DNA from 3 places in the Kitasatospora sp. NPDC028055 genome. Region 1 is predicted to be linked to each of the others. Evidence: riboswitches for the same ligand, from Rfam matches in the RefSeq annotation. Region 1 holds a riboswitch; each other region holds the start of a gene.
What was found. A riboswitch is a leader RNA that binds a small molecule or an ion and turns the genes downstream of it on or off. The one in region 1 is predicted to bind cyclic di-AMP.
Positions count from the first base shown of each region.

Region 1 (7,178 bases):
GTAGGTCTGGAACCAGCCCGGCAGCACGTCGTTGAAGCTGTGCCACCAACCGGACTTGTTGGCCTCGCGGACCAGGCCCAGCAGGGCCTCCCGCTCCAGGCCGTCGTCGACGCCGTAGAGACTCAGCAGGTCGGCGACGTCGCGCTCCTTGAAGCTGACCCGGCCGAGCTCCATGCGACTGATCTTGGATTCGGACGCGCGGATCGCGTAGCCCGCGTCCTCTCGGGTGATGCCGCGCGCCTCTCGCAGGCGACGCAGCTGCGAGCCGAGGAGGATCCGGCGGACCATCGAGCCGCCGCCCGGCTGAACTGTGGTCATGCGGTCGAAACCTCCACCTAGGGCAAACAGCGCACAGTCTGCCATCAGTTGAGCGCTCACGGTGCCGATACTGACGGATGTTCCTATCAGTTCCGCACTCCGCACACCAGGATGCACGTGCATCCGGCGCTTGCATATGCCAATAGTGCGACTGCACGTGAATCGACTCTTGCATCTGCAGTGAGCGCACACCACCATGGTGCACGTGCACCTGCACATCCCTGGCAATCCCGCGGGCTCCGCGTCGACCCCACGCGCGACTCCGTGCACCGGCCCGACGGCGTCCCCCGCGCCATCGGGCGTTCGAGTGCGCGCGCGCCTGGTCGAGGGGGCGGCCGAGCGGCCGAGCGAGTCGGAGGTGACCGGCATGACCCCGGCGGGTCCAGCCGTGTCCGCCCCCTTATGGGAGGAGCTCTTCATGAGCACCGGTACGGCTTTGGCAGTTGACCCCCATGTGGTCACCTGTACGCTCGCTCCTCGCTTCGAAGCCGTGAGATCCGCACGCGACTTCGCCCGGGCCTCGCTCCAACGCTGGGGCCTGATGGAGCTGTTCGACGACGTCGCCCTGGTGGCCTCGGAACTCGTCACCAACGCGCTCCGGCATGCGATCGGCGCACGGCCCGACCCGTCGGGCGGCGCCCTGGGCGAGTACGACTTTCCCACACAGCCGACCCCGGAAGGGCGGCTGCCGATCCGAATAAGCCTGGTGCACCGCTCCCCCCAGGTGGTCTGCGCGGTGAGCGACCCGAGCAGTGCCGGACCGGTGGCGCGGGAGGCGGACTTCGTCGCCGAATCGGGCCGCGGACTGCACCTGGTGGAGTCGTTCAGCCGCTCCTGGGGCTGGCACCCACTGGGCAGCGGCAAGGTCGTCTGGGCCGTGTTCGAGGCGGAGACCGGCTGCGGCAGCGGACTGGACGCCACCCTGCTCGACGGCACCGCGCCGGCCGGCCGGGTCGAAATCGGTGGTCGGCACCGGCGCTCGGCCTAGGGCGCGTCTTGTGGATCAGGCCAGGCCCGCCGCACGGCGCACGGCCGGCCGAGGAACGCCCCGGGAGGACCACACCCCGGGCCCTCCGGCCCGCCCCCGCGCCGGGCCGGCCCGCGACCCCGGCACCAGCGGCGACTACCCGCTCCGGGTACTGCGGCTCCGGACCCGCAGCACCGGCGGGAGCATCCGCGGCAGCACCCGCACCACCCCGGCAGGCCCCGCCGGACGGTCCGCCACCGGACCGCTCACGAACGCACGGGCCCGCCGCCCCCGGCCCCGGACAAAGACAAAGGCCGTCGTGGTGTCAGCACCCACGACGGCCCCCCGATGGTGGAGCAGCGGCCGGTCAGACCGCGAGGTGGTCGAACTCCCCGTCCTTGGCACCCAGCAGCAGGGCCGCGATCTCGGCCCGGGTGTAGATGAGCGCCGGGCCGTCCGGGAAGCGCGAGTTGCGCATCGCCACGTCGCCGCCCGGCAGGGCCGCGAACTCGACGCAGTTGCCCTGGGAGTTGCTGTGCCGGCTCTTCTGCCAGACCACCCCCGTGAGCTCGGCGGCGGCCATCCCGTTGTAGGCGTGGTTGGAGCCGTGCGTGTCCTGCGAGTCGTGCATAGAAGTCTCCCGAAGAGCTCCGGAGTTGTCGTCCAGCGCGGCGCCCCGGCACCCGCCGAACGAACGGACCGGCCCCGTACCGGCCCGGCACAACGCCTCACTTGACGCGATGATAGCCGCAGTGCACGTGCATCAGCACGGGACATTGCAGGTGCACGAGGCTTTTCGACGGTCGCCGCGAACTCTTCACGGACCCTTCTCCTGACGGTACGTAAACGGACATAGGCGATTGAATCGACGGTCCGTCCATAACCGGCCGTGAGCGCTTCCCCGCTGAATGTTGATCTTCGAATGCCGGGAGTCGCCCCGCCGTGACCCTCCGTCAGGTCGCCCGGCGACTGTGAGACATCTCACGCCAGACCGGTGCAACGCGCCGCCCCACCGGATACGTCAGGGCAACTGAGGGGCTCCGTACGGGGCTTGGGCGAGGAATGTCCGGATTGTAGGCAATCGCCCCGGACCGGAGCGGCATGAACACGACCCCCGCACCGTGACCACCCGAAACCCGTACGGCAGCCGACTGCAGGCCTGACGGGCAGATGTCCTACGATCTCCGGCATGAGCACCGCAGCCATCCCGGGCGCGCCACTGCCCGTCCGCACTCCAGGCTCCCGTGCGCGGGGGCGCCACCGCCGCCCCGAGCGCCCCGAGATCCGCACCGGCTCGCCGGCCCTGGTGCTCGCCGTACCCGCGACCGCGGGGCCCGAGTCCCGCTCGGTCGTCGCGGAGCTGCTCTCGATCGTCCGCAGCGAGCACGCCGGCGTCCAGGCCGCGGTCGGCTACCTCCCGGCCACCGACGCCGGGGCCGCGGAGCCGCAGGAGCACACCGTCGCGGAGCTGCTGGCGGCGGCCGCCGAGGCCGGACTGCCGACGCCCGTCGTGGTGCCGCTGGTCCCGGGCCCGCACGACTTCCTGACCGGGCTTCACGCCGTCGCCGCCGAGTACGGCGCGACCGTCACCGACGCGCTGGGCCCGCACCCGCTGCTGGCCGAGGCCGTCCACGTCCGGCTGTCCGAGGCCGGGCTGGCGCGGGCCGACCGGGCCCGGCTGTTCGCCATCGCGACCGCCGCGGACGGCGTGGTCCTGACCACCGTCGGCGGCGAGGACGCGGCCGCCGCGGCCGGGATCACCGGCGTGCTGCTGGCCGCCCGACTGGCCGTCCCGGTCGTCGCCGCCGCGCTGGACGTGCCCGGCTCGGTCGCCGCCGCCGTCGGCCACCTCAAGGAGACCGGCTCCGAGCGCCCGGCCCTGGCCCCGCTCGTGATCGGTCCGGAGGCGGACTCGGAGCTGCTCGCCGCGGCCGCCGAGGAGACCGGCTGCCCGTCGGCCGCGCCGCTGGGCGCCTATCCGACGGTCGGCCAGCTGATCGCCTCCACCTACCTGGCCGCCCTGCCGGTGCCGACGGCGGAGGAGCTCGCCGAGGCCGAGGCGGAGGCCGCGGCCACCGTCGGGGCCGAGGGTTCCCGGCGGGCCCACGCGGCCGCCGAAGGGCCCCTGGAGGGCTAGCACGACCCGCTGAACGCCCGTCGGCCGCCACCGGCGGAACCCGCACGGCCCGTACCGCCCATACCGTCGAAAGGGCCCGGAACGACTTCGTTCCGGGCCCTTTCGACGTGCTCCGATTCACCCCACTGGTGAGCTGGGCCGACAATGCGACGCAATGTCCGTTTCCGGTTCATTTGTCGATGAATATCCGACGGGTGGTGAGCACGTTCCCCGGCGCGCGATTCACGGCCGCTCCCCCCGTACCCCGAGCGTGCGCCCTTTGCGCTCCAACGCTCCGTCACCTCTTTCCTGAGGCGGAGCCAGTTATCAGAATCCGCTGCGATATTGCCGGAAAACGATCATTTACGATCATGAATTACGGGCCGTGCGGCGTTTCCCGCTAAACCGTGATGCGCATCACAGGTATTTGCAGATCTCACTTAAGTCTGCTTAACGTGCTCCCCGTTCGTGACCACACGGACCCAGTTCATCCGCGACGCCGAGTCCTGCCGTCGGATGTCCTGGCAGCGCGAAAACGCATCACGGCAGGAGCGGGGGAACCACAGGTAAGTCGCCCCGGACCGTTCTCCGGAACCGTCCAGGGCTAGGGGTGAAGCCGCGCCCACAGCGCGGCCGGGCAACTCCAGCCCGAATCCGACAGCTCACCTCGCAGGCGTGGGAGAGGACCGCGTCTTCATGCTGCCTTCCAACGGCAACCGCCTGTCCAGCCGCACCCGTCGCGTGATCGCCGCCCTCGGCGTCGCCGGCGTCGGCCTCACCGTCCCCTGCCTCACCACCGGCACCGCGAACGCCGCCTCCGTCGCCACCTGGGACAAGGTCGCCCAGTGCGAGAGCGGCGGCAACTGGAGCATCAACACCGGTAACGGCTTCTACGGCGGCCTCCAGTTCACCTCCAGCACCTGGGCCGCCTTCGGCGGCACCGCCTACGCCCCGCAGGCCAACCAGGCCACCAAGGACCAGCAGATCGCCGTCGCCGAGAAGGTCCTCGCCTCGCAGGGCCCCGGCGCCTGGCCGGTCTGCTCCGGCCAGGCCGGTCTGACCAAGGGCGGCGCCGCAGCCGCCGTCGACACCTCGGCCGGCTCCACCGCCGCCAAGCCCGCCGCCAAGCCGGCCACCCCGAGCAAGCCCGCCGCGAAGCCCGCCAAGCCCGCCGCCCCCGCGCAGGACCAGGCCCAGGCCTCCGGCGACTCCGCGGCCGCCTCCGCCCAGTCCGCCAACAGCACCTGGGCCCAGAAGCGCCAGGCGCAGGCCCAGGCCGGCAGCTACACCGTCGTCGACGGCGACTGGCTGTCCTCGATCGCCGACAAGCACAACATCCAGGGCGGCTGGCAGCGGCTGTACGACCTCAACCGCAGCACCCTGACCGAGGGCCCGGACACCATCTACCCGGGCGAGCAGCTGACCTTCGGTGACGGCGCCTCGGCCCAGGACGACCAGTCCGCCGCCAAGTCCGGCTCGGACTTCACCTGGTTCGACCGCTCGCAGAAGGCCGGCCAGGCCTCGAACGGCGGTGCCGTGAACGCCAAGCCGACCGCCCAGAGCAAGCCGTCCGCCACCAAGCCCGCGTCGAAGCCGGCCGCCCAGGCGCAGACCCCGGCCGCGGCCCCGGCCGCCACCGGCAGCATGGCCGCCGCGGTCTCCTTCGCCCAGTCGAAGATCGGCCAGGCGTACGTCTACGGCGGCACCGGCAACGGCGGCTGGGACTGCTCCGGCCTGACCCAGGCCGCGCTGCGCGCCGCGGGCATCAACATCCCGCGCGTCGCCGCCGACCAGGCCGCCGCCAGCACCCACGTCTCGCTGGACAGCCTGCAGCCGGGCGACCTGCTGTTCTGGTCCAACAACGGCCAGGACTCCGGCGTCTACCACGTCGCCATCTACATCGGCAACGGCCAGTACGTCGAGGCCGCCAACCCGAGCTCGGGCGTCCGCCTCCAGACCATCGCCAACTGGGCCCCGGACTTCGCCGGCCGGGTCTGAGCGACCGCGAACCGAGCGGCCGCCAACGGCTGACGCCGGAGCCCCGGGGAGAGCGCACCCGCTCCTCCCGGGGCTCCGGCGTGCCCGCAGGCCCGGATTCCGCATGGTCAAACCCCGGCCCACGGGGCATGCTGCTGCTCTGCACCCGAGGAGGAGTCACATGGCCCAGGTCACCATCACCCTCGACGCGAACCTCGCGATCGATGCGATGCTGCTCTCCGGCACCAAGAACCCGCAGGACGCCGTCGAACTGGTCGTACGCGACTACCTGGCCCGCGGCCGCCGTACCGGGACCAGGACCGGCGACGCGGCCGACGGCCACCGGGTCTCCACCGACCGCCCGGCCGCCCAGGAGGGCTGACCGACGGCCGAGCCCGGCCGGGCGGAGCGGAGCGGGCCGGGCCGCCCCCGAGCACCGCACGCCGACGGGCCCCGGAGAGCAACCGCCCTCCGGGGCCCGTCAGTTGGCCCGCTCTGCCCGGACCTGCCCGGCCAGCTCTGCCCGGCCAGCTCTGCCCGGCCCTGCCGGCCCCCCGGCCCCCCGGGCCGCGCCCGGTTCTCAGCGCGCGCAGGCCCCGGTGGAGCCCCGCATCACCAGCTCCGGCTGGAACATGAACTCCCCACGCTGGGCGGAGTTCCCGCCGACCTCCTCCAGCAGCGCGTCCACCGCCGCCGTCGCCATCGCCTCGACCGGCTGGCGGATGGTGGTCAACGGCGGCTCGGTGAAGGCGATCAGCGGCGAGTCGTCGAAGCCGACCACCGACACGTCCTGCGGCACCGACAGCCCGCGCTGGCGCACCGCCCGGATCGCGCCGAGCGCCATCATGTCGCTGCCGCAGATGATCGCCGTGCAGCCCTTGTCGAGCAGCGCGCCGGCCGCCGCGTGCCCGCCCTCCACGCTGAACAGCGTGTGGTGGACGAGGTCCTCGGCCTCCTCCCCGCTGAGCCCGAGCACCTCGCGCATCGCCGCCGTGAAGCCCTCGATCTTGCGCAGCACCGGCACGTACCGCCGCTGCCCGACCGCCAGCCCGATCCGCTCGTGCCCGAGCTCGGCCAGGTGCTGGACGGCCATCCACATCGCGGAGCGGTCGTCCGGCGAGATGAACGGCGCGTCGATCTTCTCGCTGTAGCCGTTGATCAGCACGAACGGCACCCCGCGCCCGGCCAGCCGGGCGTAGCGGTCGTGGTCGGCCGTGGAGTCGGCGTGCAGCCCGGAGACGAAGACGATGCCCGCCACGCCCCGGTCGACCAGCATCTCGACCAGTTCGTCCTCGGTGGACCCGCCGGGCGTCTGGGTGCACAGCACCGGGGTGAACCCGTGCCGGCTCAGCACCTGCTCGATCACCTGGGCCAGCGCGGGGAAGATCGGGTTGCTCAACTCCGGTGTGATCAGCCCGATCAGGCCCGCACTGCGCTGGCGCAGCCGGGTCGGCCGCTCGTAGCCGAGCACGTCGAGCGCCGCCAGGACGGTCTGCCTGGTGGCCGCGGAGACGTTCGCCTTGCCGTTGAGCACGCGGGAGACGGTGGCTTCGCTGACCCCCGCCTGCGCCGCGATGTCTGAGAGTCGCGCCGTAGTCACGGGCCCAGAGCCTATTGCACCCACGTCAGACCGCCCACCAGCCGGTGCTGTCCGGTGCGAGCACGGTCTCGCCGCCGTCCGTCCCGAGTTCGGTCGAGGAGAGCAGCAGTCGGCCGGGGACGGGTATCCGCACCGGCTCGCCGGTGGTGTTCACCGTGCAGACGAAGGAGCCGCGCCGGAAGGCGAGGGTGCCCTCGGGG
Region 1 is NZ_JBEZXE010000031.1:11,912-19,089, forward strand. Features, by position in the region: gene AB0F71_RS26315 (helix-turn-helix transcriptional regulator) at 1-318, opposite strand, end outside; gene AB0F71_RS26320 (ATP-binding protein) at 737-1,306, shown strand; gene AB0F71_RS26325 (DUF397 domain-containing protein) at 1,653-1,916, opposite strand; gene AB0F71_RS26330 (hypothetical protein) at 2,475-3,422, shown strand; cyclic di-AMP (ydaO/yuaA leader) riboswitch at 3,928-4,090, shown strand; gene AB0F71_RS26335 (transglycosylase family protein) at 4,098-5,399, shown strand; gene AB0F71_RS26340 (hypothetical protein) at 5,560-5,760, shown strand; gene AB0F71_RS26345 (LacI family DNA-binding transcriptional regulator) at 5,959-6,978, opposite strand; gene AB0F71_RS26350 (glycoside hydrolase family 13 protein) at 7,004-7,178, opposite strand, start outside.

Region 2 (7,178 bases), on a different contig from region 1:
CTCGGTCAGCCACAGCCCGGTGAACTCGGCCAGTCCGACGCCCAGTTCGGCCCGCAGCAGCCGGTCCGTCCGGTGCGCCCGGTCCTCGCCCGCCCCGTCGGCCGCGCCGACCGCCCGGTAGAAGGCGACCAGCCGCTGTGCCCCGTACCGGCGGGCGATCAGCTCGCAGGCCAGCCAGGACTGCTCGTAGGCCTGGGCGATGCCGTCGGCGCCCGCGGCGAAGTCCGCGTCGGCGGGCAGCGCGGTGGGCAGCTTCCCGGCGGCGACGTCCCGGGCCAGCTCGGGCGCGATCTGCTGCGGGCGCCGCCCGGAGTCCCGGTAGGCCGTCCAGTCGGCGACGCCCTCGGAGAGCCACAGCGGGGTCCACGCCCGGGTGTCGGCCCGGGTCGCGACATGGGTGGTCTCGTGGGTGACGACCACCTGGCGGCCGAAGTCGCTGAGCTTCGCGAAGGCCTCGGGGTTGACCACCACCCGGTCCGCCGGGGTGTGCCGGGGCGCGCCGGGCGCGGCCACGGTGACCGCCGCCATGCCCGTCCAGCCCGCCGGGTCGGCCTCCAGCAGCCGGGCGAACTGCTGCTCGGTGGCGGGCAGTTCCAGCAGCAGCCGGCCGGGCCAGGCGTCACCCCAGACCGCGCTGACGGCCGGCACCGCCTTGTCCCCCACCGGGACCAGCCCGGCCGGGTCGGGCCCGTCGGCCAGGCCGAGCACCAGGCAGTGGGCTCCGGCGGCGGTGCGGACGGGGCCGAGGTCCCACGGTGCCGGGGGCCCGCCGGTGCCCTCCTCGTGCTCGACCCGCCAGCCGCCCCCGTCCCGGACCAGCTCGATCCGGCGCGGGTACACCACCGGGTACTCGTCGTACCCGGCGATCCGCAGCGCCAGCTCGACGGACGCGTCCTGCCGCTCCGGCCCGGCGGGCGGCGAGAGCACCAGGTTCCGGTACGCCGCCTCGGCCCCGGTGAGCCCCGACCAGACGGGCAGCGAGCGCGCCCGCGCCGCCAGCAGGGCGGTGACCTCGGCCTGCCGGTCGACGGCCCGCCCGCCCGGCGGCGGGGCCACCGGGGGCAACGAGAGCTGGGCCAGCCCGCCGGCCGCCAGCAGCAGCGCGCCGCGCCGGGACAGCACCGGGCGCGCGGGGTCTATCGGGTGGGGGCCGTCCGACCCGGGGGGCGTCGTGCTCAGAGCCGGACCACTCCCGAGACCGGCATCGCGTTGACGCTCTCGTACCGGACCTTGGCGCCGGGGTACGGGGCGTGCACCATCACTCCGCCGCCGGCGTACATCCCGACGTGGTGCATGTCCCGGTAGAAGATCACCAGGTCTCCCGGCCGCGCTTCGGAGAGGCTGATCCGCTGCCCGGCGTACGCCTGGGCCTGCGAGGTGCGCGGCAGGGTCACTCCGGCCTGCCGCCAGCTGTAGTACATCAGACCGGAACAGTCGAAGGCACGCGGCCCGGTGGATCCGTAGACGTAGGGCGAGCCGACCATCCGCACCGCGGCGGCCAGCGCGGCGGCCCCGCGTTCGGAGGCGGCCGGGGCGTTGCCGAGGTCCAGCCGGTCGGTGCCGCGGGTGGCGCGCTGCTCGGCCTCCCGGGCGTCCTGGGCGACCATCCGGTTCCGCTCGGCGGCGCCCAGGCTGTTGAGCAGCTTCTGCGCCGTGGCGAGGCGCTGCTGGATCTGCTGCTTGCTGTCGGCGAGCGAGCGGCGGGCCTCGTCCAGCTCGGCGAGCTTGGCGGCGGTCTCGGTGCGGCGCTGGTCGAGCCGGCGCTGACGGGTGACCAGCTCGTGCAGGGTCTCCTGCTGGCGCTCGGCGGCCTGGCCGAGGGTGCGGGCGCGGGTGAGGTAGGCCTCCGGGTCGCTGGAGAGCATCAGCTGGGCGGTCTGGGTCATCCCGCCGCCCCGGTACTCGGCCCCGGCGACCGTGGCGAGGTCCCCGCGCAGCTCGTTGAGCTGCTCCTGGGCGGTGGCGACCTCGCCCTGGAGGATCGTGGTCTCGCCCTGCAGCCGCTTCTGCGCCTCCTGCGCGGCGTTGTACTTCTCCGAGGCCTGTTCGGCCTCGTCGTACAGCTGCTCGACCTGGGCCTTGACGTCCTTGCGGTCGGGCGCGTCCGGCGCCCCGGGGGCGGCCTGGGCGCTGCCGGCGGTCGCCACGCCCAGGGCCGTGGTGGCGGCCGCGGTCAGTACCAGCGCACGGGCGAGCAGTTGGGAACGACGGTGCACGGGCATGGCGGCAACGGCTCCAGTCCTGCGGCGCGGCCCCGCGGCCGCGCCCCGGTGGGCGGCCGTCGAGCGGGAGTCCGGTGGCAGACGTTAGCGAGTCCGGGCAAGTGAGTCCAAACCCCTACCGACCCGAATATTTGACCCCTAATCGGACACCAGGTCGATCCGCCGGAAAAGCCGCAGGCCCGGCCCTCCGTGACGGAGGACCGGGCCCGTGAACGCGTGGGTGGGGATCAGACCCGCACGATGGAGGACAGCGGCATGTTGGAGACGGCCTCGTAGCGCACCGACGCGCCCGGCTTGGGAGCGTGCAGCACCTGGCCGTTGCCCGCGTAGATGCCGACGTGGTGGGCGTCGCCGTAGAAGATCAGCATGTCGCCGGGCTGGGCCTGGGAGATGTCCGAGCCGATCCGGGTGCCGGCGCCGGCCTGCTCCTGCGAGGTGCGCGGCAGCGACACCCCGGCCTGGTTGAACGCCCAGACCATCAGGCCGGAGCAGTCGAAGGAGCCGGGGCCGGTGGCGCCCCAGACGTACGGGCTGCCGACCTTGGTGGCGGCGGCGGCCAGCGCGGCGGCACCGTGCGAGCTGCCCGGGGCGACCTTGACCGGCGCGGCGGTGGAGCCCGAGCCGAGGTCGCTGCGGCTGTTGTCGCGCGAGGCGCGGTCCGGCGTGGCCGGCTTGGCGGCGGCGGCGGCCTTCGCGGCGGCGTCGGCGGCGGCCTTCTCCTCGGCCGCCTTGATCGCCTGGCGCTCTTGCTCGGTCAGCGTGTTGAGCAGGTCCTGGGCGGCCTTGAGCTTGTTCTGGACCTCGTCCTTGGAGGCCTTCAGCTGCTGGGTCGTGGCCTCCAGCTCGCCGAGCTTGCCCTGGGCCTCGGTGCGGTCCTGGTCCAGCTTGCGCTGCTGGTCCTGCAGCTGCTTGAGCTGGTTCTTCTGGGTGCTGCCCGCCTGGTTCAGCGCGCCGGCCTGGTTGAGGAAGTTGTCCGGGCTGGAGGAGAACATCAGCTGGACCGTCGGGGATATGCCCCCGTTGCGGTACTGCTCGCCGGCGATCTCGGCCAGGCCGCCCTGGAGGTCGGTCACCTGGGCCTGCTGCCGGGCCACCTGGTCCTGGAGGCCGGAGACCTGCTTCTCCAGCTCCTGCTGCTTCTCCTGGGCGGCGTTGTACTTCTCGGTCGCCTGCTCGGCCTGCTCGTTGAGCTGGTCGACCTGCTCCTTGACCTGGTCCTTGGTCGGCTGCGGGTCGGCGTGCGCGCCGGACTGCGCGGAGAGGGCGACGGCCGCGGCGGCGAAACCGGTCAGGATCGAGACGCGGGTACGGCTGGCGGGCTTGGGACGACGATGGGACGCCACGAAGGCGGACTCCTTCTTCCTACTCCCGCCTACCGGGTGAGCTGACGGGTTCGGGCCGGAAGCATGCCCTACGACGCCTCACCGGCCTCACCTACGGCCGACCTGGCGCCGATTCACCCCGGAGGAACGTGTGGTTCCCCGGCTCCGCTCCGCAGCGCCCCCGACTACTGGGCTCCCCTGTCGGGCAGTCGTTGCGACCTGCCCCGCTGTTTCGCGAACTCGGCGGTAACCACCGCCGCCACCCGGGCTGGGTGATCGACTGTGCGGTGGTTCGGGGCACGACCCTAGTAACTGAACCGTGATCGGTTCAAATCCTTGTCAGAAAAAAGACGGAAGATTACCCATGTTCTTTTGTGAAAATGACTGATGGTGATCAGCGCCGCACGCAAAGCTGATCGACTCTCACCGTCCGGCCCATCGGGGACGCACACCCGAAGCGCCACCCCCGATCGGAGGTGGCGCGGATCACAGGGCCGGAACCGGCCCTCGGGGTGGTGCCGGGGCGTCAGATCCGGCGGATCGTGTTGATCGACATCGCGTCGGCCTTCATCACCTTCACCACGTCACCGGTGTGCGGCGCGTGGACCACCATGCCGTTGCCGATGTACATCCCGACGTGGTGCATGTCGCCGCCGTAGATCACCAGGTCGCCCGGCTGGGCGGTGGCCAGCGTCACGGCGGTCCCGATGTGGCCCTGCTCCTGCGAGGTGCGCGGCAGCGAGACGCCGGCCTGACCGTACGCCCAGACCATCAGGCCCGAGCAGTCGAAGGTGGAGGGCCCGGTGGCGCCCCAGACGTACGGCGAACCCTGCTTGCTCATCGCCTTGGCCACCGCCACGGCGGCGTAGCCGCTGGCCGGCGGCAGGTTGCTGAGGTCGACCCGGTCGGCGCCGCGGGAGGCGCGGTCGTCCTGCTGCTGCTGGGCCCGGAGCGCGGCCCGGTCGGCGGCGCTGAGCGAGTTCAGCAGGTCCTGGGCGGCCTTCAACTTGGTGTTGACGTCCGCCTTGGCCTGGTTGAGGTCCTTGGTGGTGGAGTCCAGGGAGGCGAGCACGGCGGCCGCCTCGGCCTTCTCCTGGTCCAGCCGGCGCTGCTGGTCGAGCAGGCCCTTGAGCGCCTCGGTCTGGGTGGTGCTGGCCTGCTGGACGCTCGACGCCTTGTCCAGGTAGCCGGACGGGTCGGAGGAGAGCATCAGCTGCACGGACGGGTCGATGCCGCCGGTGCGGTACTGCTCGCCCGCGACCTGGGCCAGGCCCACCTGGAGCTGGCTCATCTGGTCCTGGCTGCGGGCCACCTGGTCCTGGAGCTGGTCGGCCTGCTTGCGGAGCTGGTCGGCACGCTCCTTGGCGCCGTTGTACTTCTCGGCCGCCTGCTCCTGCTCCTGCTGGAGCTGGTCGATCTGCGCCTTGACGTCGCTCTTGTTCGGCTGCGGCGCCGCGTGCGCGGCGACCTGCGCGGAGAGGGCGACCGCGGTCGCAGCAGCAGCGGTGAGCACGGAGACCCGTGCGCGGCTGGGCTGCTTCGGACGGCGGTGGGAGGCCAAGAGACCGGCTCCTTCTTCCATCGGACTCACCTGATCAGGTGAGATTCCGGAAAATAGGTTTGACGCCAGACCCTAGTGAAGATCTACCCGTTTTGCCACTCCCCCGAAGGCGTGAACTCCGGTTCCCCCACTGACTTCACCGGATCCGCACACCCGCACGGAAACCCCACTGACCTGCCGTCACCGCCTCCGGCCCCAGCTCAGGGCCGGGCCAGCCGGTTCAGCAGCAGCACCGAGGCCACCGGGCGCGCACCCGCCTTCCGCACGCCCTCCGCGACCTCCCGGTCGGTGGAGACCACCACCACCGGGCGGCCCTGCGGCTCGGCCCGGACCAGACGGCGGATCAGCTCGTCCGCGGTCTCGCCGGTCCGGCTGAACCGTACCCGGACCCCGCGCGGCGGCGCCATGATGACCGGTACGTCCAGGTCCTGCCCGTCGAACACACAGGTGACCTCCGCCTGGGTGCGCTGGGCCAGCATCGCCAGCCCGCCCAGCAGCCGGATCCGCTGCTGCTCCAGCGGCAGCGCCGGATACCCGGTCTTGGTCACGTTGTAGCCGTCCACCACCAGGTGCACCTGCGGGATCGCCAGCAGCTGGTCCAGCAGCGCCGGGTCGTCCTCGGCCAGGCCGCGCCGGGCCACGTCGTGCGGCGAGGCCGCCCCCGGCACCACCGCCTCCACCAGGTCCGCCGGGCGGATCTGGGAGACCGGCAGGGCCAGCTCCCGCTGCAGGCCCTGCGCCGACTGCAGCACGGTGTCCAGCAGCAGCCGCAGCCGCATGTCCTCGACGCTGCGGCCCTCCCGGGCCGAGCGGCGGCCCTGCTCGACCGCGGTCTCCAGTTCGGACACCCGGTGCCGCAGCCGCCGCGCCTCGGACTCGGCCGCGCTGCGCTCCCCGGCGGCCTGCGCCCTCGCCGCCTCCAGCTCCCCGGTCACCCGCCGGGTCTCGGCCTGCGCCCGCCGGGTGTCGCTCTCCAGCGACCGCACCTTCTTGCGCAGCGACTCGGCCTCGCGCCGGACGCCCTCGAACTCCGCCCGCTGGCGCTCCAGGTCCGCGCGCGCCGCGGCCCGCACCTCGGCCAGCTCGGCCTGGAGCTTCTCCACCAGCCGGGAGGCCTCCGCCGCCGCGTCCTCGGCGCCGGCCCGCTCGGCCTCCTCGCCCGCCTCGGCGACCAGTCGGCTCCAGCCGGGCGAGCGCACCAGGTAGGCGGCGGCGGCGACGTCCATCGGATCGGCGGCGCCGGGGACGGTCCCCGACTCCAGCGCCTTCACCAGGTCCGGCTGGCCCAGCCGCAGCCGCTCCGCTATCCGCACCCGGAAGGCCGGCTCGGACTCCAGCGCCGCCGCCAGCGCGGTGGCCGCGTACTTGGCCCGCCGCGCGGGGGTGAACTTGACGTACTGACGCAGGCTCTGCGGCAGCTCCCCGGGCGGCAGCCCGCCCAGCGCGTCCGAGGCCAGCCCGACCACCCGCCGGCGCACCCCCTCGGGTAGCGGCCGGTCCAGCTTCTCGGCCGCCCGCTCGGCACCCGCACCGGCCGGGGCCGCGCCGGGGCCCTCCGGGAGCTCGGTCTCGGACGGGCCCGGCTCGGCGGCCGGCTCCGGTGCCGGCGCAGCGGGCTGAAGCCCCTGCGCTTCGCCGGGCTCCCTCGCTGCGTCCACCACGTCCTCGGCTCCGATCCTGGTCCAGCGGGTGCGGCCGCGGCCGCCCCTGTCGTCACGCTCCGTGCGTCTTGTCTGTATTGTCCCGTGCGGTGGACGGCGGCGTCGCGCACCGCCCACCGCACCGGCGGGGTCAGCCCTGCGCGGCGGGGGCCTCCACGCCCTCGGCGCCCGGACGGGCCACCAGCTCGACCTGGTCCACCGCGTTGCACCAGCGGCAGCGCACCGACTCCACGGTCTCGCTGTGCACCTCGGTCTCCTCGACCCGGGATTCGCCGGCCAGGTCGAAGTGCAGGAACTCGGTCACCCGCGCGGAGCGGGTCACGTCGAAGCGGGTGAGGTTGCCGCACAGCGTGCAGCGCCAGCGCGTCTCGGCGGTCGGAGCGGCGACGGTCATCGGGGGGTCCTCTCGGCT
Region 2 is NZ_JBEZXE010000002.1:59,601-66,778, forward strand. Features, by position in the region: gene AB0F71_RS04215 (hypothetical protein) at 1-1,122, opposite strand, end outside; gene AB0F71_RS04220 (NlpC/P60 family protein) at 1,176-2,222, opposite strand; gene AB0F71_RS04225 (NlpC/P60 family protein) at 2,450-3,565, opposite strand; cyclic di-AMP (ydaO/yuaA leader) riboswitch at 3,576-3,732, opposite strand; gene AB0F71_RS04230 (NlpC/P60 family protein) at 4,071-5,105, opposite strand; gene AB0F71_RS04235 (NYN domain-containing protein) at 5,306-6,607, opposite strand; gene AB0F71_RS04240 (hypothetical protein) at 6,897-7,160, opposite strand.
Region 2: it holds a riboswitch for cyclic di-AMP, as region 1 does, so the genes downstream of both, AB0F71_RS04225 (NlpC/P60 family protein) here and AB0F71_RS26335 (transglycosylase family protein) in region 1, are expected to answer to the same signal.

Region 3 (7,178 bases), on a different contig from region 1:
CTTCCTGGTCGTCGCACTCTGCTTCTCCGGCTACCACGCGGCGACGGACGGCTCCGGGGTGGTGAACTTCCTCAGCTACTTCACCAACCTCGCCAACCTCGCCGGAGCGGCCGTCCTCGGCTACGGCGGCTGGGCCGGGCTGACCGGCCGCCGGCCCGTACCGGACGCGGTGCGCGGCGCGGTGGCGCTCTACCTGGTGGTCACCGGGTTGGCGTACGGCACGCTGCTGGCGACGTACCCGGCGCCGCTGGTGATCCCTTGGGTGGACGACGTGGTCCACCGCGTGATGCCGCTGCTCGTGCTCGCCGACTGGCTGGTCGACCCGCCCGCCCGGCCCGTCCGGGCCCGGACGGTGCTCGGCTGGCTGGGGTTCCCGCTGGTCTACCTGGCGTACGCGCTGCTCCGCGGCCACGCGGTCGGCTGGTACCCCTACCCGTTCCTCGACCCCGCCCGGCACGGCGGCTACCGCCGGATCGCGGGGGCGTGCTTCCTGCTGGCGGTGGCGTTCCTGCTGCTCGGGGCCGCGCTCGCGGCGGTCGGCAACGCGCTCGCTGCCCGCCGCGACGCCCGGCGGGGCGTGGCCTCGAACGGTCGGCACGCCCGGGCTACCGGCTGACCGCTACCAGCTGACTGCGACCGGAAGCCTGAGGAGCCTGAGAAGCCTGAGAACCCTGAGAAGGAGGACGCCGACGGGGCCCGTGCCCGATGGGGGAGGGCACGGGCCCCGCCGGTGACCGGACCGGGGGCTCACATGTGGGTGCCGCCGTCGATCCGGAGCTCGGTGCCGGTGACGAAGGCGCCGTCGTCGGAGGCCAGCATGGCGATCACGCCGGCCACCGTGTCCGGGCCCGCGAAGCCGTGGCCGAGGGCGGGGGAGAGCTTGGCCAGCAGGCCGAAATCGGCGTCGGCGGGCAGGCCCGGGTTGTTGGTCATGCCGCTGTCGATGCTGCCAGGTGCGACGCAGACCGCGCGCAGGCCCTGCTTCGAGTACTCCGAGGCGATCGCGTGGGTGAAGGACTGGATGCCGCCCTTGGTCGCGGCGTAGGCGGCCATGTAGGGGTGGGCGAAGCTCGCGGAGGTGGAGCTGAAGTTGACCACCACGCCCTTGCCGGTGGCGAGCAGCGCGGGGAGCGCCTCGCGGGTCATCAGGAAGGTGCCGGTCAGGTTCACCGCGAGGAGCTTGTTCCAGAACTCCAGGGTGGTCTGGTGGGTGTGCGAGGAGCGGAGGATGCCGGCGGCGTTGACCAGGACGTCCAGACCGCCCAGGCCCGCGACGGCCTCGGCGACGCCCGCCACCACGGCGGCCTCGTCCGAGATGTCCAGGACCTGGATCGTCAGGCGGTCGGCGGTGCCCTCGGCGGTCGCGCGGTCCAGGGTCTTCTTCAGGCCGTCCTCGTTGACGTCGACGGCGACGACCTTCCCGCCCTCGGCGAGGATCCGGTGCACGGTCGCCTGGCCGATGCCAGAGCCGCCGCCGGTGATCAGGACGTTCCGTCCGCTGAAGCGCTCCATGGTGGTCCTCCTTCGTTCGTGGTCTCTCGACCTCAAGAGACACGGTACGTCCATATGGCATGTTGTGCCAACAAGGCTTGATGTGCCACTCGGGCGCGATGTGCCGTGACCTTGATCGCTTGCGTACGCTGGCCCCTGTGACCGGACGCCCGACCCTGACCCAGCGCCGCCGTGACGCCACCCGGCTGGAGATCGCCCGCACCGCCGCCGCGCTTTTTGCCGAGCGGGGCGCCGAGGCGACCACCGCCGAGGAGATCGCCGCCGCCGCGGGCATCTCGCTGCGCACCTTCTACCGCTACTTCTCCGTCAAGGAGGACGCCGTCGCCCCGCTGTTGGCGGCCGGCGGGCAGCGCTGGATGGACCTGCTGGCCGAGAGCCCGGCGGACGTACCGCTGCGTGAGGCGCTGGAGCGCTCGGCCGTCGAGTCGCTCACCCCGGCCGACGACGCGGCCGTCGAGGCGATGTACTGGACCCGCGACCTGCTGCGCGACCCGCGGCTGGACGGCACCTGGCAGAAGGTCCACGCCGGGTCGGAGGAGCGGCTGCGGGGTGTGCTGGCCGCCCGCTGTCCGGACGGCGTCGATCCGCTGGAGGTCCGGCTGGCCGCGGCTGCGGCCACGGCGGCGATCCGGGTGGCCCTGGAGCAGTGGGCGGGCTCCGACGCGGCTGTCACCGGCCCGGGCTCCCCGCAGGACCTCGGCGGCCGCTGCATGCGCGAACTCACGGTGGGGCTACGGCTGTGGGCTCAGCCGGCGGGGGACTAGCGGGCTGGCGGCGAGCGGGCGCAAGCGAACAGACGGCCGCGAACGGATAGCGGCGAACAGATGACAGCGAACAACTTTCGAAATCTGTTATCTGTTATCTGTTATCTGAAAGTTGAACTCTGTCATCTGTTCGCGGCCTGCCCACAGCCCCCGATCAGCTTCCTTACAGCTCCCGCTAGGGTTGGTGCTCGCGCCCCGGTGGGGGAACCGGGGTGACCTCCTCGGATGTCCCTGAACGGAGGGGTGGGAGTTCGAGGCGTGGGAGCAACTGGAAAATGGGTCTGACGAGCCACAAGGTGCTGGCACTGGCCGTGCTGATGGCGGTCGTGATGATGGTCGGCACGGTCTGGCTCTGGCCCAGACTCGCCCGGAAGAGCTGGCAGGCGGTGCTCGGCCGGATCGGCGCGCTGCTCGCCACCCAGCTGGCGGTGCTCGCCGCGCTCGGGCTGGTGGCGAACAACTACTTCGCCTTCTATAGCAGTTGGGACGACCTGATGGGCACGGGCAGCACCGGCCCGGTGGTCATCCACAACAAGGCGGACGCCTCCGGCCGACTGCTGGTCGAGACCATAGGCCAGGCCTCGGTCAAGGGCGGCGGCGCCATGGGCCGTGAGCCCAGCCAGTCCGGCGAGATCCGCAAGGTCCGGATCGACGGCAAGGAGAGCCGGCTGTCGACCGAGGGCTACGTCTACCTTCCGCCCCAGTACTTCCAGCCCGAGTACGCGCAGAAGCAGTTCCCGGCCGTGATCGTCAGCACCGGCTTCCCAGGAATCGCCGAGAACCTGATCACCCGCTTCAACTACCCGGGCGCCGCGCTCAAGCTGCTGCAGGAGGGCCGGATGCAGCCGACCGTCATGGTCCTGATGCGCCCCTCGCCCGCGCTGCCGCAGGACACCGAGTGCGAGGACATCCCCGGCGGCGCCCAGTCCGACACGTACTTCACCAAGGACGTCCCGTCGGCGATCCAGGCCAGCTACCGGGTCTCGACCGACCCGCAGGCCTGGGCCTTCATGGGCAACTCCACCGGTGGCTACTGCGCGCTCAAGCTGGCCATGCGCCACCCGGACGTCTTCCCGACCGCCGTGTCCCTCTCCGGGTACTACGAGGCGGCCGACGACCCGACCACCGGCGACCTCTTCGGCGGCAGCAAGCAGCGCCGCAACGAGGCCGACCTGATGTGGCGGTTGAAGAACCTGCCGCAGCCGAACGTCTCCGTGCTGCTGGCCGGCACCAAGAAGGGCGACGGCAACTACAAGCAGGACACCGAGGCGTTCATCGACGCCGCGAAGAGCCCGATGAAGGTCTCCTACAGCATGCTCGAGAACGGCGGCCACAACTTCGAGACCTGGAGCGCCCTGCTGCCGTCCTCACTGGAGTGGCTGTCCCAGCACCTCAAGGTCCCGAACCAGCCGGGCCACCCGGGCCAGACCGTCTGACGGCGCCGCCCGCGGAACGCGCAGGACACGCAGGACACGCAGAACGCACGGAACACACCGAACACACCGACCCCCCGGAAGCCGCGGCTCCCGGGGGGTCGGTCCGTTTCGGCGCCGGTCAGGCGACCCGCTCCAGCGTCCCGGTGTGCAACTGGCCGACCCGGCCGCCCTCGCCCTCGAAGGTCCAGAAGGCCCGTACGGTCAGCGCGTTGAGGTCCATCACGTGGCTGACGGTGATCCCGCTCTGTTCCGTCCAGCTGACGAAGTAGATCTCCGGTGCGACCTCGGCGACGTGCAGCCGCACGTCCTCCCACTGGCCCGCCGACTCACCGAGGCCCTCCCAGCGCAGCCGGGTGCCGTCGGCCGAGTAGGAGTTGCGGAAGGCCGCGCCGTTGTCGGCCCGGAAGACGTAGGTGCGGCCGGCGAAGGCGGGCAGGGGCGCGGGCGCGGTCATGGTGGGGCGGAACCTCTTCTCCGGAACGGCGGACGGGTCGTACGGCTCTGGTCGGTGCTCTTGTGCACCGTGGAAAATCCCAGGGCTCCAATTTATCCGACCGGGCGGATACGGGCGGCTCCACGCCACGGATGTCACGGTTCGGCGGTCACGGTTCGGCGGTCACGGTACGGTCCGCCACCGTCGTACCGCGTACAGTGTGCGGTCGGCAGTCCGGGCGGGCCGGACGGGGGGACCGGGCGGCGTCGACTCCGGTGATCAACTCGGCCACCACGCAGCGTCGTTGATCGACACCACTGTGAGCTGTGCGACAACCGGCTTGATCAGGTTGTCCGTCCACGGATGGCCTGCCTAGCCTGCACTCGTCGTCCGCCGTCGCGGACCCCGCCGCCGGGACGCCGAGTCCCGTCCACCCGCCGGCGAGTACCCGAGCACCACAGCGGACGGGAGCGGGGGAACCAAGGTCAGCGCCCGGCCCGTACGCACCAGCGTGCGGGTCGCGGCTAGGGGTGAAGCCGCTCCACAGGCGGCCGGGCAACTGCAGCCCGAATCCGACAGCTCACCTCGCAGGCGTCGCAGAGGATCCCCATGCACCAGCCTGCCCGGCGCCGTCGCGCGCCCCGCCACGCCCGTCCGTCCCACCGCGGCCGCAACGCCGCCCTCGCCACGACCGGGGCGCTCGCCATCACCGGCGCCGGCCTGCTCGGCCTGCCGTCCGTCTCCGGCGCCCAGGCCGCCACCGGCCCGACCGTCACCCAGGACCGGCTCGCCCCCGCCACCATGGTCGCCGGCAAGGCCGGCACCGCCTCGCTGGCCCTGCACTCCTCGGCCTGCTTCACCGCCAAGACCGTCGGCGTCGGCGTCCGTGACGCGCGCGGCACCAACCTGGACTTCCCGGGCAACGCGAGCAACGTGCAGATCTGCCCCGGCGGATTCAACTACACCAGCGCCGCCCGCACCCTGGCCGCCGGGACGTACACCCAGTTCGGTTTCTGGCAGGACCTCGGCGGCGCGTGGCACAACCTGCCCTCGCAGCAGCTGGTGGTCTCGGCCACGGGTACGCCCACGCCGGCCCCCTCCCCGACGGCGACCCCCACCGCGACCCCCACGGCGACCCCCACGGCGACCCCCACCGCGACCCCGACCAGCACCCCGACCGCCACGGCCACCCCGACGACCCCGGCGCCGTCCTCCCCGATCGCGGGCAAGTCGCTGACCTGGTCCGACGAGTTCAACGGCCCGATCAACTGGGGCCAGCGCTGGGTCGGTGACAAGAGCACCTCGTACAAGTACGGGAACCACAACCCGGACGACAACAAGCTCGACTGGCTGAACAAGAACAACGTCACCGTCGGGAACGGCGTCGCCACGTTCACCGCCACCCCGGGCGGCCCCACCCTGGAGAACGGCAAGCAGTCCTGGAACACCGGCTTCCTGACCACCGAGGGCTCCGCCGAGGGCTTCCAGGTCAAGACCGGCGACTACGCCGAGACCCGGGTCAAGCTGCCCGCCGGCACCGGCGCCTGGCCCGCCCTGTGGACCTGGAAGAACGGCAACGGGGAGATCGACTCCTTCGAGTACCACCCCGACAACCCGAACCTGCTGGAGCTGACCAACCACGTCAACCCCGGCAACCCCGACTACTACACCGATGCGAGCGCCGTCGCCGCCGACCAGTGGGTGACCATCGGCACCTACTACGGCGCCAACTCGGTGGACTGGTACGTCAACGGCGTCAAGGTGTTCTCGGACGGCAAGGGCGTCGGGGCCAACTTCTCGGCGTACCTGATCCTCAACCTCTCGGTGAGCGCCGGCAAGTACCACCCGGCGCCGCAGGGGAACGCCCCGATCACCATGGCCGCCGACTACGTCCGCGTCTACCGGTGACCGCGTCTGCCGGTGACCTCGTCTACCGGTAACCACCTGTACCGGTGACCACGTCTACCGGTAACCACGAGCCCGCCCCACCGGTCACCGGGATCCGGCAGCCGCTCGCCGGCGGCCGGTGACCGGTGGGGCGATCCGGCCGTCAGCCCTGGGTCGTCTCGACGACCCGAATGTCGAACGGCTCCCGGTGGCGGATGCCCCCCGGGTCGTCCGCGCTGCGCACCTCGACCGAGCCGCCCGCCAGGACCCCGAGCGGCAGATCGGGGGAGAGCACGACCGGGACGAGGGCGGTCGCGCTGCGCCCCTCCTTCAGCCCGGGGCCGAAGACGCAGCGCACCTGCCTGCCGCGTGCGACGACCTCACAGTCCGTTGGGTAGAACGGGGGGGCCGCGGTGACCCCGTTCGGGAGGGTGACCGTCACCGTGAACGGGGACACGGTGGTGTCCGGGCCCGCGTTGGCGACGAAGGCGTGAATGGTGGTGGTGCCGCCTGGCGACGCCGGGTCCGGGTCGATCCGGACCACCTCCAGGTGCGATGCGGACGGCTTGGCCACCACGGCCGGCAGCGTGGACGCCTCGGGCGCACCCGGCGCGACGACCCCAAGGTCCGGGCGTGGCACCGGGTGCCGCACCGCCCAGGACGGGCCGGCGGCCAGTGCGGCTGCCGCGCAGCCCGCCGTCACCGCCGCGACCCATCCGGCCCGGCCGCCCCATCCGACCTGGCCGACCCATCCGGCCCGGCCGATCAGGCCGATCCGGCCGAACCCCCTGCGCCCCGCGCCGCCCCGTACTCCGTGCTGTGCCACGCCGTTCACCCTGTTCCCGTGCTCCGGCGGCCCGCGCCGTCGCGGGCCGCGTCCGCCCCAGGGTGTCCGAGCCGCCGACGCGGCGGCGCCACAACTCGCCCACCGCCACTCGAACGGCGGGGCGCCGACATCGGCCCGATCGCTCTTGTCGAGGAAGGCTGTTGACTGATCGTCAGGGTGCCAGGACCTGCCCGAGCCGGGCCGCGATCTGGTGCATCACCGGTACCAGTGCAGACGCCCCGGCCTGTTCCTCCAGTGCCCGGATCCGGGCCTCCGGGCCGGACACCGAGAGGGCGGTGGGCGTGGGGGCGCCCGGGACG
Region 3 is NZ_JBEZXE010000004.1:106,426-113,603, reverse strand. Features, by position in the region: gene AB0F71_RS07840 (Pr6Pr family membrane protein) at 1-616, shown strand, start outside; gene AB0F71_RS07835 (SDR family oxidoreductase) at 748-1,512, opposite strand; gene AB0F71_RS07830 (TetR family transcriptional regulator) at 1,650-2,276, shown strand; gene AB0F71_RS07825 (alpha/beta hydrolase-fold protein) at 2,552-3,712, shown strand; gene AB0F71_RS07820 (phenolic acid decarboxylase) at 3,831-4,166, opposite strand; cyclic di-AMP (ydaO/yuaA leader) riboswitch at 4,589-4,752, shown strand; gene AB0F71_RS07815 (glycoside hydrolase family 16 protein) at 4,755-6,053, shown strand; gene AB0F71_RS07810 (hypothetical protein) at 6,196-6,858, opposite strand; gene AB0F71_RS07805 (IclR family transcriptional regulator) at 7,031-7,178, opposite strand, start outside.
Region 3: it holds a riboswitch for cyclic di-AMP, as region 1 does, so the genes downstream of both, AB0F71_RS07815 (glycoside hydrolase family 16 protein) here and AB0F71_RS26335 (transglycosylase family protein) in region 1, are expected to answer to the same signal.